2 linked regions of the Thiocapsa bogorovii genome follow. The protein of the gene in region 2 binds, or shares a complex with, the protein of the main gene of each other region. Links are inferred from orthologs where the notes say so. Each region holds a gene or a part of one and is shown on either strand. Other genes may lie near its edges.

Evidence for each region.
Region 1: the proteins of sbcB (region 2) and ssb are in contact, whole or in part, in a crystal structure (PDB 3C94), measured with the Escherichia coli proteins. The link is inferred for Thiocapsa bogorovii from one-to-one orthologs.

Annotation. Positions count from the first base shown.
Region 1 is NZ_CP089309.1:2,090,829-2,094,998, forward strand. Bases 553-3,353 are described here. They hold ssb (single-stranded DNA-binding protein), read right to left. Parts: upstream 2,311-3,353; coding sequence 1,795-2,310; downstream 553-1,794. Other genes in these bases: rfbB (dTDP-glucose 4,6-dehydratase), read right to left, coding at 553-1,572; LT988_RS09510 (MFS transporter), read right to left, coding at 2,389-3,353. Outside these bases: glucose-1-phosphate thymidylyltransferase RfbA, read right to left, coding at 1-502; more of rfbB, read right to left, coding at 514-552; more of LT988_RS09510, read right to left, coding at 3,354-3,771; LT988_RS09515 (hypothetical protein), read left to right, coding at 4,097-4,170. UniProt on the Escherichia coli protein: Plays an important role in DNA replication, recombination and repair. Binds to ssDNA and to an array of partner proteins to recruit them to their sites of action during DNA metabolism. Acts as a sliding platform that migrates on DNA via reptation.
Region 2 is NZ_CP089309.1:871,037-878,695, forward strand. The notes cover bases 4,709-7,659. They hold sbcB (exodeoxyribonuclease I), read right to left. Parts: upstream 6,936-7,659; coding sequence 5,481-6,935; downstream 4,709-5,480. Other genes in these bases: LT988_RS04045 (patatin-like phospholipase family protein), read left to right, coding at 4,709-4,890; rplS (50S ribosomal protein L19), read right to left, coding at 6,941-7,285; trmD (tRNA (guanosine(37)-N1)-methyltransferase TrmD), read right to left, coding at 7,307-7,659. Outside these bases: LT988_RS04025 (dicarboxylate/amino acid:cation symporter), read right to left, coding at 1-1,168; hdhA (7-alpha-hydroxysteroid dehydrogenase), read right to left, coding at 1,549-2,316; LT988_RS04035 (helix-turn-helix domain-containing protein), read right to left, coding at 2,535-2,996; LT988_RS04040 (hypothetical protein), read left to right, coding at 3,171-3,608; more of LT988_RS04045, read left to right, coding at 3,754-4,708. UniProt on the Escherichia coli protein: Degrades single-stranded DNA (ssDNA) in a highly processive manner.

The sequences.
Region 1 (4,170 bases), 1.2 Mb from region 2 along the record:
ACTTGGGTTTGATCGGCTTCTCTTCGAGGCTCAAGACGTGCCCGCTCGCATCGAACTCGGCCACTCCGTAGCGTTCGGGGTCAGACACGTAGTAGCCGAAAACGGTAGCGCCGCGCTCGCGCGCGCCCGCGGCGCGCAGCTGATCGACCAGGCCGTGGCCGTAGAAGATGTTGTCGCCGAGGACGAGACAGGAGGGCGATGTCCCGACGAAGTCCTTGCCGATCAGGAAGGCTTGCGCGAGTCCACCCGGATGGGGCTGCTCGGCATACTCGAGATGCAGCCCCCATTGGGATCCGCCGCCTAGCAGCGATCGGAACATCGGCAGGTCGTGCGGCGTGGAGATGATCAGAATCTCGCGAATCCCCGCCAACATCAGGGTCGAGAGCGGATAGTAGATCATCGGCTTGTCGTAGATCGGCAGCAGCTGCTTGCTGATCGCCCGCGTCAGCGGATAGAGCCGCGTACCGGAGCCGCCGGCCAGGATGATGCCTTTTCGATTCATGATGCGATCCCTCAGCCGGCGGCGCCGAGACGCTCGCCGAGATAGCTCCCGTCGGTCACCCGCCGGCACCACTCCGGATGGCCCAGATACCAGTCGACGGTCAGGCGCATGCCGGACTCGAAGGTCTCCTGCGGCTCCCAACCCAGCTCGCGTTGCAGCTTGCCGGCATCGATCGCGTAGCGCCGGTCATGGCCCGGGCGGTCCTTGACGAAGCTCTTGAGACCGACATGCGGCCGATACGGCGAATCGGGCAGGCGCTCGTCGAGCAGGGCACAGAGGGTATCGACAACCTCGAGATTGGTCTTCTCGCTGTTGCCGCCGACGTTGTAGACCTCGCCCGGTCTGCCGGCCTCGAGCACGCGCAGGATCGCCCGACAATGATCGATGACGTACAACCAGTCGCGTACGTTCCCGCCGTCGCCGTAGATGGGCAAGGACTCGCCGCGCTGGGCTTTCAGGATCATGAGCGGGATCAACTTCTCGGGGAACTGGTAAGGCCCGTAGTTGTTCGAGCAGTTGGTCGTCAGCACCGGCAAGCCGTAGGTATGAAACCAGGCGCGCACCAGATGGTCCGATGCGGCCTTGGACGCGGAATAGGGCGAGTTGGGCGCGTAAGGGGTCGACTCCGTGAAAAGACCGGTCGGTCCCAATGACCCGTAGACCTCGTCGGTCGAGACATGCAGGAAGCGAAAGGCGTCCTTGGCCGCGCCGGTGCGCTTGGACCAGTGCGCGCGCGCGCAGTCCAGCAGATTGAAGGTCCCCACGATGTTGGTCTGGACGAACTGAGCCGGGCCGTCGATCGAGCGGTCGACATGACTCTCGGCCGCGAAGTTCACGACGGCGTCGACCTCGTAGTCGGCAAGGAGTCGGGCGACCAGCGCGGGATCAGCGATGTCGCCCTGTACGAAGACGTGACGCGGGTTGTCCTTCAGATCGGCCAGGGTGTCCAGATTACCGGCGTAGGTCAGAAGGTCGAGGTTGACCACCCGCGCATCGGTCGTCTCGAGGATGTGATGGACGAAATTGCCGCCGATGAATCCGGCCCCGCCGGTGACGAGAATGGTCAGCACACGCGATGCTCCTTGACGCTGGTGGTGGAACGCTTAAACCGCGCCCCGCGCGGCATGCGATGTTTTTGGACGGAATCGGCCCCGGCAGACTTGACGACCGTTGGAGTCGGCGCGGTTTAAGAACTTAAAAAATTGATTATTTTAAACCGCGTCCCCGCCAAGGAACTTCGATGCACAAAAGGTCGAGCTCACTCAAAATCAGCATCTCGCTCTGGACGCGGTTTAAAACGGGATATCGTCGTCGAAATCCGCCGCACCTTGGCTGCTTCCTCCGGGGCCGCTCCCTCCGGAGGACGGCGCCGGACTCGAGGACTGGGGCCGCCCGCCGCCCCGCGACGACTGATACGCAGGCGCTTCGTCGAAAGGCACCGACGATCCCACACCACCGCCGCCGGAACGGCTGTCGAGCATCTGCATGGTCCCGTTGATGTCGACTATGATCTCGGTCGTGTAGCGATCTTGTCCGTCCTGACCCTGCCATTTTTTTGTACGCAGCTTGCCTTCGACGTAGATCTTCGAGCCCTTATGCAGATACTGCTTGACGATCTCGGCGAGCCTCCCGAAGAAGACAACGTTGTGCCACTCGGTGCGCTCCTGTTTATCGCCCGTGCTCTTATCCTTCCAGGTCTCGCTCGTTGCAATGCGGATATTCGCCACCGCATCGCCGTTCGGCATGTAACGCACATCCGGGTCAGCCCCGAGGTTGCCGATGAGAATCACCTTGTTGACGCCTGCCATGCAGTCCTCCCGCTCCGCGCCGAACGCGGGCGTTTGTTGTCTCGCCTAGAAGTTCGCGGCCGACTTTGGCGTTCCGCCTCAAGCCCTGGCCGAAAATGCCTGCAATGTTGCCCAATCCAATCTGCCACTGTCCACCTTCAGGTAGGCGACACCCTCGTCGAGCGCGACGACGGCATCCTCCACGCCCGGGATGGCCAGCAGACGCGCCTCGAGACCCAGACCCTCCTCGGCCGGCTGTTCGCCGAGCGACAGAACATGCGCCGTCAGATTCGCCGGCATCGCCATCGTCGCCGCCAAGCCGATCCAGACCAACGACGTCACGGCCCCGACCAGATAGACGGCATCCGCCCCGAAGCTCTGGTGCGCCAAGCCGCCGAGCAAGCCACCCAAGAAGGCCCCCACGAACTGCGAGCTTGAGAAAACCCCCATCGCCGTCCCGCGTGCACCGGCGCGCGCCGCCTTCGAGACCAGCGACGGCAGGATGGCCTCCATGAGGTTGAAGACCGTGAACATCACCAGCAGCAGGATTCCGACGACCCAAATCGACTGATGGAAGAGATAGAAGCCCACCATGGACGCACACATCGCCGTAACCGCACCGAGCAGCACTGCCTTCACTTTGCCGCCGCGCTCCGCCATGATGATGAAAGGGACCATTGCGACGATAGCGAGCAGCACGACCGGCAGATAGAGCAGCCAATGATCCACGGGCGCCAAACCGGCCGACTCGATCGACAGGGGCAGCACCACGAACATGCTCACCATGGTGAGGTGCAGCAGGAAGATGCCCAGATCCAGGCGCAACAACGTGGGGTTGCTCAGCACACCCGCGAACTGATCGAGCACCGGCTGGGCCTCGCGATGGACGCTGGAGCGCTTGGGATCGGGGACGACATAGACCAGAACAAGCATGCCGACGACCGCTAGAAACGCGGTCAGCCAAAAGATCCCCGAGATCCCGAGCCAGCGCGCCAAGGGCGGCCCGACGACCAGTGCCGCCGCAAACGACAGGGCGACGCTGATACCGATCGCCGCCATGGCCCGGGTACGCACCGCATCGCGGGTCAGATCCGCGGTCAACGCAATGGTCGCCGCCGCGATGGCACCGCTGCCTTGGAGTATGCGCCCCAGAATGACCAGCTCGATCCCGTCGGCCAGTGCCGCCACGACGCTGCCGATCGCAAAGAGCACCAGCCCCCCGTAGATGACCGGCTTGCGCCCGATCCGGTCCGAGAGCAAACCCAGCGGAATCTGAAACAACGCCTGCGTCAAGCCATACGCGCCGATCGCCAGCCCGACCAGCAGAGGCGTCGCGCCGTCCAGGTCGTGCGCGTAGAGCGCGAAGACCGGCAAGACCATGAAGAGACCCAGCATGCGCGTGGAGAAGATGGCGGCCAACCCGACCGCAGCGCGCTTCTCCAGCCCGGTAAAGGCGACGAGGGGTTGATGGGACGGGGTCAAGGACGGTGGCCTTCTACATCGATTCGGCGGAAAACCCGAGTATAAGGGCTTGTCGAAGATCGTGCCCGATCGCGATTGACAGGGATCCTCCCGCAGACCAGTCTTCTTAAACCGCGCCCAGTGCGGTATGGAATGTTTTTGGATGGGATCGGCCCCAGCAGACTTGACGACCGTTGGAGCCAGCGCGGTTTAAAATATTAAGAAATTTATCATTTTAAACCGTGTCCCCGCTTACGGTTGTGGATGCACCAAACGTCGAGCTCACTCGAAAACAAGCATCTCGCTCTAGACGCGGTTTAAGACAAATTCCGCGGAGACACACCACATGACGGCAGAGATCGAAAACCTTGTCCTCGAACATCTTCGCGCGATCCGAGCGGACGTCGCCGACATCAAACG
Region 2 (7,659 bases):
TCAGCACCGTGCGCACTGGCCCGATGATGTTGTCGGTGGTGGCGAGCACGACCAAGGCGAGGGAAATGGGGATGCCCACGGCGCCGAGGATCGGTGCCACGGTGGGGATCAGCACCGCCCCGCCGCCGACCGCGGTGGCACCGGCAATGATCGAGCCGATCGAAATGATCACGAAGTCCTGAAAGCCCAGATCGATGACATAGATCTGCGCCAGGAACACGGTCAGGAAGGACAACAGGAACACCGCGCCGTGCTGATTGGCAAAGATGCCGAAGGGGATCACGAGGTCCGGCACCCGACGATCGACGCCGTAGTCCTTCTCCAGCGTATCCAGGGTCGCCGGCAGCGCGACGATCGGGTTGTTGGTCATGAAGGCCAGCACGTTCGCGTTGCTCAGTTTGGACAGCGTCGCGACGACAGGACCGCGCACTGCAAGCCAGAACAACACCAGGTAGGCGACCATCAGGATCACGCCGCCGACATAGAAGGCGACCACGAACTTGGTCAGCGCAAGCAGCACCTCGGCGTCGATCTGTGCCACGAGCCCCGAGATGAACAGCAGCAGCCCCGGGGCCAGCAAGAGGATCGCCCAGCGGAACAGCTGCATGAAGGCGTCGTAGATGGCTTTGAAGAACCCGAGCGCGGGTCCCGCGGTGTCGCCCTCGATCAGCCCGAGCGCCAGGCCGAGACAGACGCTCAGGAACACGATGCTCATGACCTGGTTACCGCTCAGCGCCTCGAACGGATTGGTCGGGATAATCTGGCCCAGGAAACCGAAGATGCCGCCGTCGGCCCTCTCGGCCGCCGGCGACTCGATGATCAAGGCGCCGATGCTTTGTTCCGCCTCGGGGCCCAATCCAGTGCCGGGCGCGAGCGCGAGCGCGGTGGCGATGCCCACGACGCAGGGCAGGACCAAGCCGACGACGTAGAGGCCGGCCATGGGCTTGAACAGCGGCCTCGTGTTGTCATCGCGCAGCAGCCCGGCAATGCCGATGACGATTGCCGTGATTAGAATCGGCAGCAGGCACATCGACAGGAAAGCGATGTAGAGGCTGCCGATGGGAAAGAGGGCCGCGCCGACCGGCTTGGCGAAGAGCCCGATCAAGAAGCCGCCGGCGACGGCTACGAGAACCGATTTCGGGTCGGTCAGGATGCGTTTGAGAGTCATGGCGCTCCGTACGGCTTGTCCAGGTGCGGAACGAGGCGGTGAATGCAGGATCGGACGCGCCGAAATCGTCTCGCCGTCGCACCTTGAGTACCGATTCGGACGGTTGCACACGGCAGCGCGGCAGGCGATCCCGCATGAGTCCGCTTCGCCATTCCCGACAAGCTTATGGGCTCTCGGCAGGAAAGGAACCGACTAGGCGCCCAGAATGGGCGGTTACGGCAGACCCGAAGCGCATGTCAGGGCATCATGCCAACAGGGGCCGCGATGCCGACCAGGCCCGGACAGTTGTGGCGAGCAACGGGGCCAAATCACCCGAGCCTAGGGGATCGATCAGCCCTTTCCCAACGCTGTCGCGGCGGGGATGGACAGGGTGACCGGCTTCAATCGAGCTCCTGGATGCCGCCGCCGGAGACGGTCAGGATCTGCCCGCTGATCCAGGCCGCAGCGGGCGAGCAGAGGAAAAGCGCGGCGTTGGCCATGTCCGCCGGCTCACCGAGACGCTTGATGGGCGTGTGCTTCAGCATGTTCGCCTCGATCTCCGGGGTCAGAACGGTCTGGAGGGCATGCGTCCGGGTCGCGCCGGGGGCGATGGCGTTGACTCGGATGTTCTTCGGGCCGAGGTCGAAGGCGATGTTGCGCGTCAGGTGGTTCTCGGCGGCCTTGGATGACGCATAGGCGGCCATGCGCAGATTCGTGTTGGTGCCGGCCATGGAGGTGATGTTGAGGATGGCACCGCCGCCCGCCTGCTCCATGTGCGGCGCCGCGAGCTGGCAGAGCCTGAAGACGGAGAAGAGGTTCAGCTCGAAGGCGAAGCGCATGTCTGGCATCGGCATGTCGAAGGGCTTCGGTCCGCCGCCGCCGGCGTTGTTGACCAGGATGGTCAGGCCGCCGAAGGCGCCCATGGCGAGGTCCACCGCGGCGGCCAGGTCCTTCTCCCGGGTGACATCGCAGGGGCCGCCTACCGCCTTCCCGCCGGCGCCAACGATCAGGTCCGCGACCCGCCGGGCCGCGTCGGCATCGCGGTCCGTCACTGCAACCGAAGCACCGGCGCCGGCGAAGGTCTCGGCGATGGCGCGGCCAATGCCGCCACCGGCGCCGGTGATCAGGGCGACGGCGCCGTCGAGTCGGAAGGACCGGGGGTCGTACATGGTGTGACGGCTTGCGGCTGGCCTATGGATCGTGCGATTTGACCCGAGGCGCGGACGCGCCGCAAGCAGCCGGGTGCCCAGATTGGGTGTTGGCGATGTGTTGCAGTGCCGTGGCGGTAACCCCCAATGATGGACGAGCGCTACCGGTCCGTTCCCCGTCCTCGGTTGATCATTCACAGACTTGCGTTCCGCTCCGAATCCTGACGCCGACGACGAGCCTAGGAGCCCGATTTCTGCTCAGATATGGCCTCTCTCCACGCGCCGACGACGGCGAGCAAGTAGCGCATGGTCGCCCGGGTGGCAGGCTCAAGATCCACCGCCGCCTTGGCGGTGGCGACCAGATAACCCTTGTCGCGGCGTGTGATCCAGCCCGCCCGCTCCAGGTCGTGGAGCTTGCGGCGGACCGTCTCTCTGGGAATGCCGCTGTAGTCGGCAATGGATTGGAGATTGATCGGAGCGGGCTCGTCGGCTCGTCGGCTGTCCATGAACTGGTCGTAGCTCATGCGGTCGATGCGGCCCTGGGACAGGGTGCGTGAGCCGATGACCGCGAGCACCAACATTCGGTCCAGATCCCCACCGAACTGCCGGCGCAGCGTCACCAGCAGTTCGCAGAAGGCGTCGTTGTGCACCGGCCAGATGCGGCCGAAGTGTGCGGTCAGGCTGTCTTGATCGAAGGTCATGGCCGTTCTGCCCGGGTCGCTTATCGCTGGGTCGGAGGCGCCAGGTGGCGACCTCCTGTCGTCCGACAGTATCGCCGATATTCGGCCCATTTTGGGCGATGTGATCGGACAAGCTCCCGTCTCGATAGGCATACTGACCGTTTCCGCCCTCGATTCAGGATGCACCAGCACTCCATGAACGATGACTACCTCGGGCGGCTCCCGAGGCCGCTGTATCGCGCTGGCAGTGGTTGCCCGACGGCCGTCACCCTCTTGCGCTCTATCGCTCTTGCCGGCTGCGAGCAGCCCGCGCCGCCGCCGAGCGAGCCGACCGACATTTCTCGCCCCGCGCAGACGGGCAACCTGCCGGCGCGCCCAGAGCCGGCGGCGTATCGGACGGCGCTGGACGTGGCTCAGGCGGAGCTGGACGCCGCCGCCAGCCGCGCCCGCCGGGTGGTAGTAGGGGCGCACACAACGATCCTCGGCGTCGCGCCACCCCTGTTCGACCAATCGATCAAGAGCATGGCCGTGACCATCATGTTCGGCCTTGCCTCCGCGACGCTCTTGACGCCCATCGTCGTGCCCCTGCGCTATGCCGCGCTGCTCCGGATACAGAATCGTGCTCCAGCCTGAATGCCCAGCCGATGCCGCACCGGTCGCGGACCGGTCCTCTCCTGCTCCCGTGCGCAGCGACAAGCGGCTCCTTGCGCCAACCGCGCACCCGGCCGGGTCGCGCAGGTCTCCGGCCGCTGCGGGCGGGCTCCTGCTGGCGGGTCTCATGCTGTTGTCGGGCTGCGCCGCAGTGCCGCAGCGCCCTGCGCCGCTGCCGGCGGCGCTGGCCGACGACGCGATCATTCCCGGCATCGTCGGCGGCCGCTATTGGGGTGACGAGCGCCCGGCCGCATTGGAAGACTGGCTCGCCCTGCCCGAGGCGGCGCTGCGCGAGCGCTACGGCGGCATCATGAACCGCCCGCACAACTACCTCGTGATTTCCGGCGGCGGCGGCGACGGGGCCTATGGAGCCGGTCTGCTGACGGGCTGGACCGACACGGGCACCCGGCCGGAGTTCCAGATCGTGACCGGCATCAGCACCGGCGCGCTCATCGCACCATTCGCCTTCCTCGGGCCCGCGTATGACCCGGTACTCCGGGAGGTCTACACCCAGTTCTCCACCGACGACCTGATGGAGCCCCGCGGTCCGCTCGAGATCGTCCGCGGCGATGCCGTCTCCAACACCCGGCCGCTGCGCCGCAAGATCGCCGAATACCTGAACAAAGACGTGCTCGCGAAGATCGCCGCCGAGGGCCGCAAGGGGCGCAGCCTGCTGGTGGGCACCACGAACCTGGACGCGGGCCGACCGGTGGTGTGGGACATCACCCGCCTAGCCGCGAGCAATGCCCCGAACGCGCCGGCACTGATCCACGACGTGATCCTGGCCTCCGCGTCTATTCCCGGTGTCTTCCCGCCGGTGTTGATCAAGGTCGAGGTCGCCGGACAAGGCTACGACGAGCTGCACGTGGACGGCGGCGTCACCGCACAGCTCTTTTTCTCGCCGGCCGGTGCCGACTGGAAGCGCATCGCCGAGCGACTCGACGCCCGGGGCAAGCCCCGGCTCTACGTCATTCGCAATGCCAAGCTGCGCCCGCACTGGCAATCCGTGAAGCGCCGGCTCGTGCCCATCATGAGCCGCAGCATCGACACCCTGATCAGAACCCAAAGCATCGGCAACCTCGCCGAGCTCTACATCGTCGCCCAACAGCAGGGCCTCGAATACCGGCTTGCCTACATCCCCCAGAGCTTTTACGCCGTCGCCAAGGAGCCCTTCGACAAAGATCACATGAACAAGCTGTTCCAGCTCGGCCGCGAGCGTGCGCTCGCAAACCAGGCATGGCTCACGCTCGATGAGGTTGACTGATGCCGCCAACCGGCACTTCGAAGCCTCCCGCAAACCTCAGCCCGACCCTGGCCACAGCATGAGGGCAGTGGTCATGTCGATCGCTGACCTCATACCTCTTGCGCCGCGTTTGCGGGCAAGTTGACATGCACTCGTAAGAGGCCTTGAGCTTCAGCAGCACTCCATTACGAGGATCTCTGCAATCGGCTGCCGGTCGGAGGTGAAGGTTCTTTGGACTCATTGTGCTTGCGCCGGAATGTAACCGCCGCATCCAACATTAAGAATCACTTCGTTTGTGCCGAATGATTGTCCGCTTCTGGCCGTTATGTAGAGCGCTACATAATAGCCGGAAGCCGCCGTTAGAGCCGGCTGAGCCGATCCAAGACCGGCCGAACCGCAGTCAGCCGCAAGAGCGATGGACGCATCCGGTCGGGTCAGCGCGGATTATTCTGAGAAGTTCGCGTGGAATAAAGTGATCGACAACACCCCGCACGCTAAAAAGAGCAATCGAACCGCTTTGTGTTCTTTGCGGTTCAACTGTTCGCGGAGCGGACGCATCTGCCCGATACGGCGTTTCGCCGGCTCGCTCCAAGACCTCGTCACGGACCACCTCAAGCCTCCGCGTCGAGTACCCGTTCGGCCCACTCGGCGAGGTCTTCGAGGATCGCAAGCTTGACGGAATCACCGGCGTATTGCTCGGCCAACGCACTGAGGCACTGCTCGAATTGATCGATCACGATGCTGCCGCCTGCGGCGGGATCGGTGAGTCGGGCGAGGCGGAACAGGTCCCAGTCCTCGCGCTCTTCGGGGGTCAGCGTCTCGGGCCAGTTGCGAGCGCGGTAGCGCAACAACATCTCGCCGAGACGCGGGTCTTGAAAGCTCGGCGCATGATCGCTCAACTCGGCCGGGTCAAGTCCTTGGATCGCGTCCATCGCACGACGATCGGCGTCCGAGAAGAAACCACCCGAGTAGATCATCAGGTCGGGGTCGGTCTCAGTCGGTCCATCAGGGGCGCAATGGGCCGCACGCACCTTCTCCTCGATCGCCGCGGCGGCCTCGCGTAGCCGACGTGCGTGATCGGCGACGGTACCCGGATCGATCGACCAACGCGCCGCGGCGCCGGGCTCGAGGGTCTTCATCGGAGCCAGAACCGGCGCGCGGTTGACGTGGATCGTCTTGAGCGGGACCCGTTCGACACCCTCCGGGAGTGAGCTCGCAGGAGTAAAGAGTCGCGTCCGTATCTCCTCGGCGGAGAGCTCGATCAACAGCTCCGGGGGCGCGCGCAGATCGACACAGATCACGCCGTTGCCGTTGAGCGGATGTGCGCAGAGCGGCAGGATCGGCGCGATGCAGCCTTGGGCGGCCGGGTAGCGCGCCGAGGCATGCAGGAGCGGCACACCTCGATCGAGCAGCTCGCGCACGCGTCGCTTGTCCCGCAGGGTGAGGACATAGTCGAACAACTTTGGCTGGGCGTGCCGCAGCCGGCGAGCCAAGGCGATGGTCGCTCGCACGTCGGCGAGCGCGTCATGGGCCTGACCGTGGTCGATCTCGTTGTCGGCGGTGAGATGCTCGAGCTTGAACGACGTGGTGCCGTCCTCGCGCGTAGGCCAAACGAGACCTTCCGGGCGTAGGGCATGGGCGAGACGCAGGGCGTCGATCAGGTCCCAGCGTGAATTGCCGTTGCGCCACTCGCGCGCATAGGGGTCGAGAAGGTTGCGGTAGAGCAGATTGCGCGTGACTTCGTCGTCGAAGCGCATGCTGTTGTATCCGACCCCGCAGGTGCCGGGGACGCTCAGCTCCGCGTTGACGGCGGCGGCGAATTCGGCCTCGATCAGCCCCGTGCGCTCGGCGAGCCGGGGTGTGATGCCGGTGATGAGACAAGCCTCGGGATGCGGGAGGAGATCGGTCGAGGGACGGCAAAAAAACATGCTCGGATCGCCGATCTCGTTGAGATCGACGTCCGTGCGGACAGCGGCGAACTGGCACGGCCGGTCGCGACGCGGATCCGAGCCCCAGGTCTCGTAGTCGTGCCAGAGGAAGGTCGGCGCGTTCGGGCGACCGGCCACTCGCCTTAGATCTTCTCGCGGATACGGGCGCTCTTGCCGGTGCGGCCTCGAAGGTAGTAGAGCTTGGCGCGACGCACATCGCCCCTGCGCTTGACTTCGATTCCGGCGATCACCGGGCTATGGGTCTGGAAGACGCGCTCGACCCCTTCGCCGTGGGACATCTTGCGAACCGTGAAGGCCGAGTTCAGGCCCCGATTGCGGATCGCGATCACCACGCCTTCGAAGGCCTGCAGACGCTCGCGGGCGCCTTCCTTCACGCGGACCTGCACGACAATGGTATCGCCCGGTGCAAACTCGGGGACTTCGGTCTTCATTTGCTCTGCTTCGAGCTGGAGAATGATGTTGCTCATGGTTTCCTTCGGCTCCTGTTCTCAACCGGCCTCATCGTCGTGATGTGACCGGACAAATTCATCGAGCAGCGCCTGCTCGTGCGGATTCAAACCGCGCCGCTCCAACAGATCGGGGCGACGCAGGTATGTTCGCCCGAGGGCCTGCTGCAACCTCCAGCGCGCGACCGCGGCGTGATCGCCGCCGATCAAGACTTCAGGCACCCGGCGCCCGTCGATCTCGGGCGGGCGAGTGTAATGCGGGTAATCCAATAATCCGTCGCTGTGCGAATCCCGGGCAGCCGAGTCGGCATGCCCCAGTGCACCGGGAAGCAGTCGGATGACCGCGTCCATCACCACCATGGCCGCCAGCTCTCCGCCGCTCAGGACGTAATCGC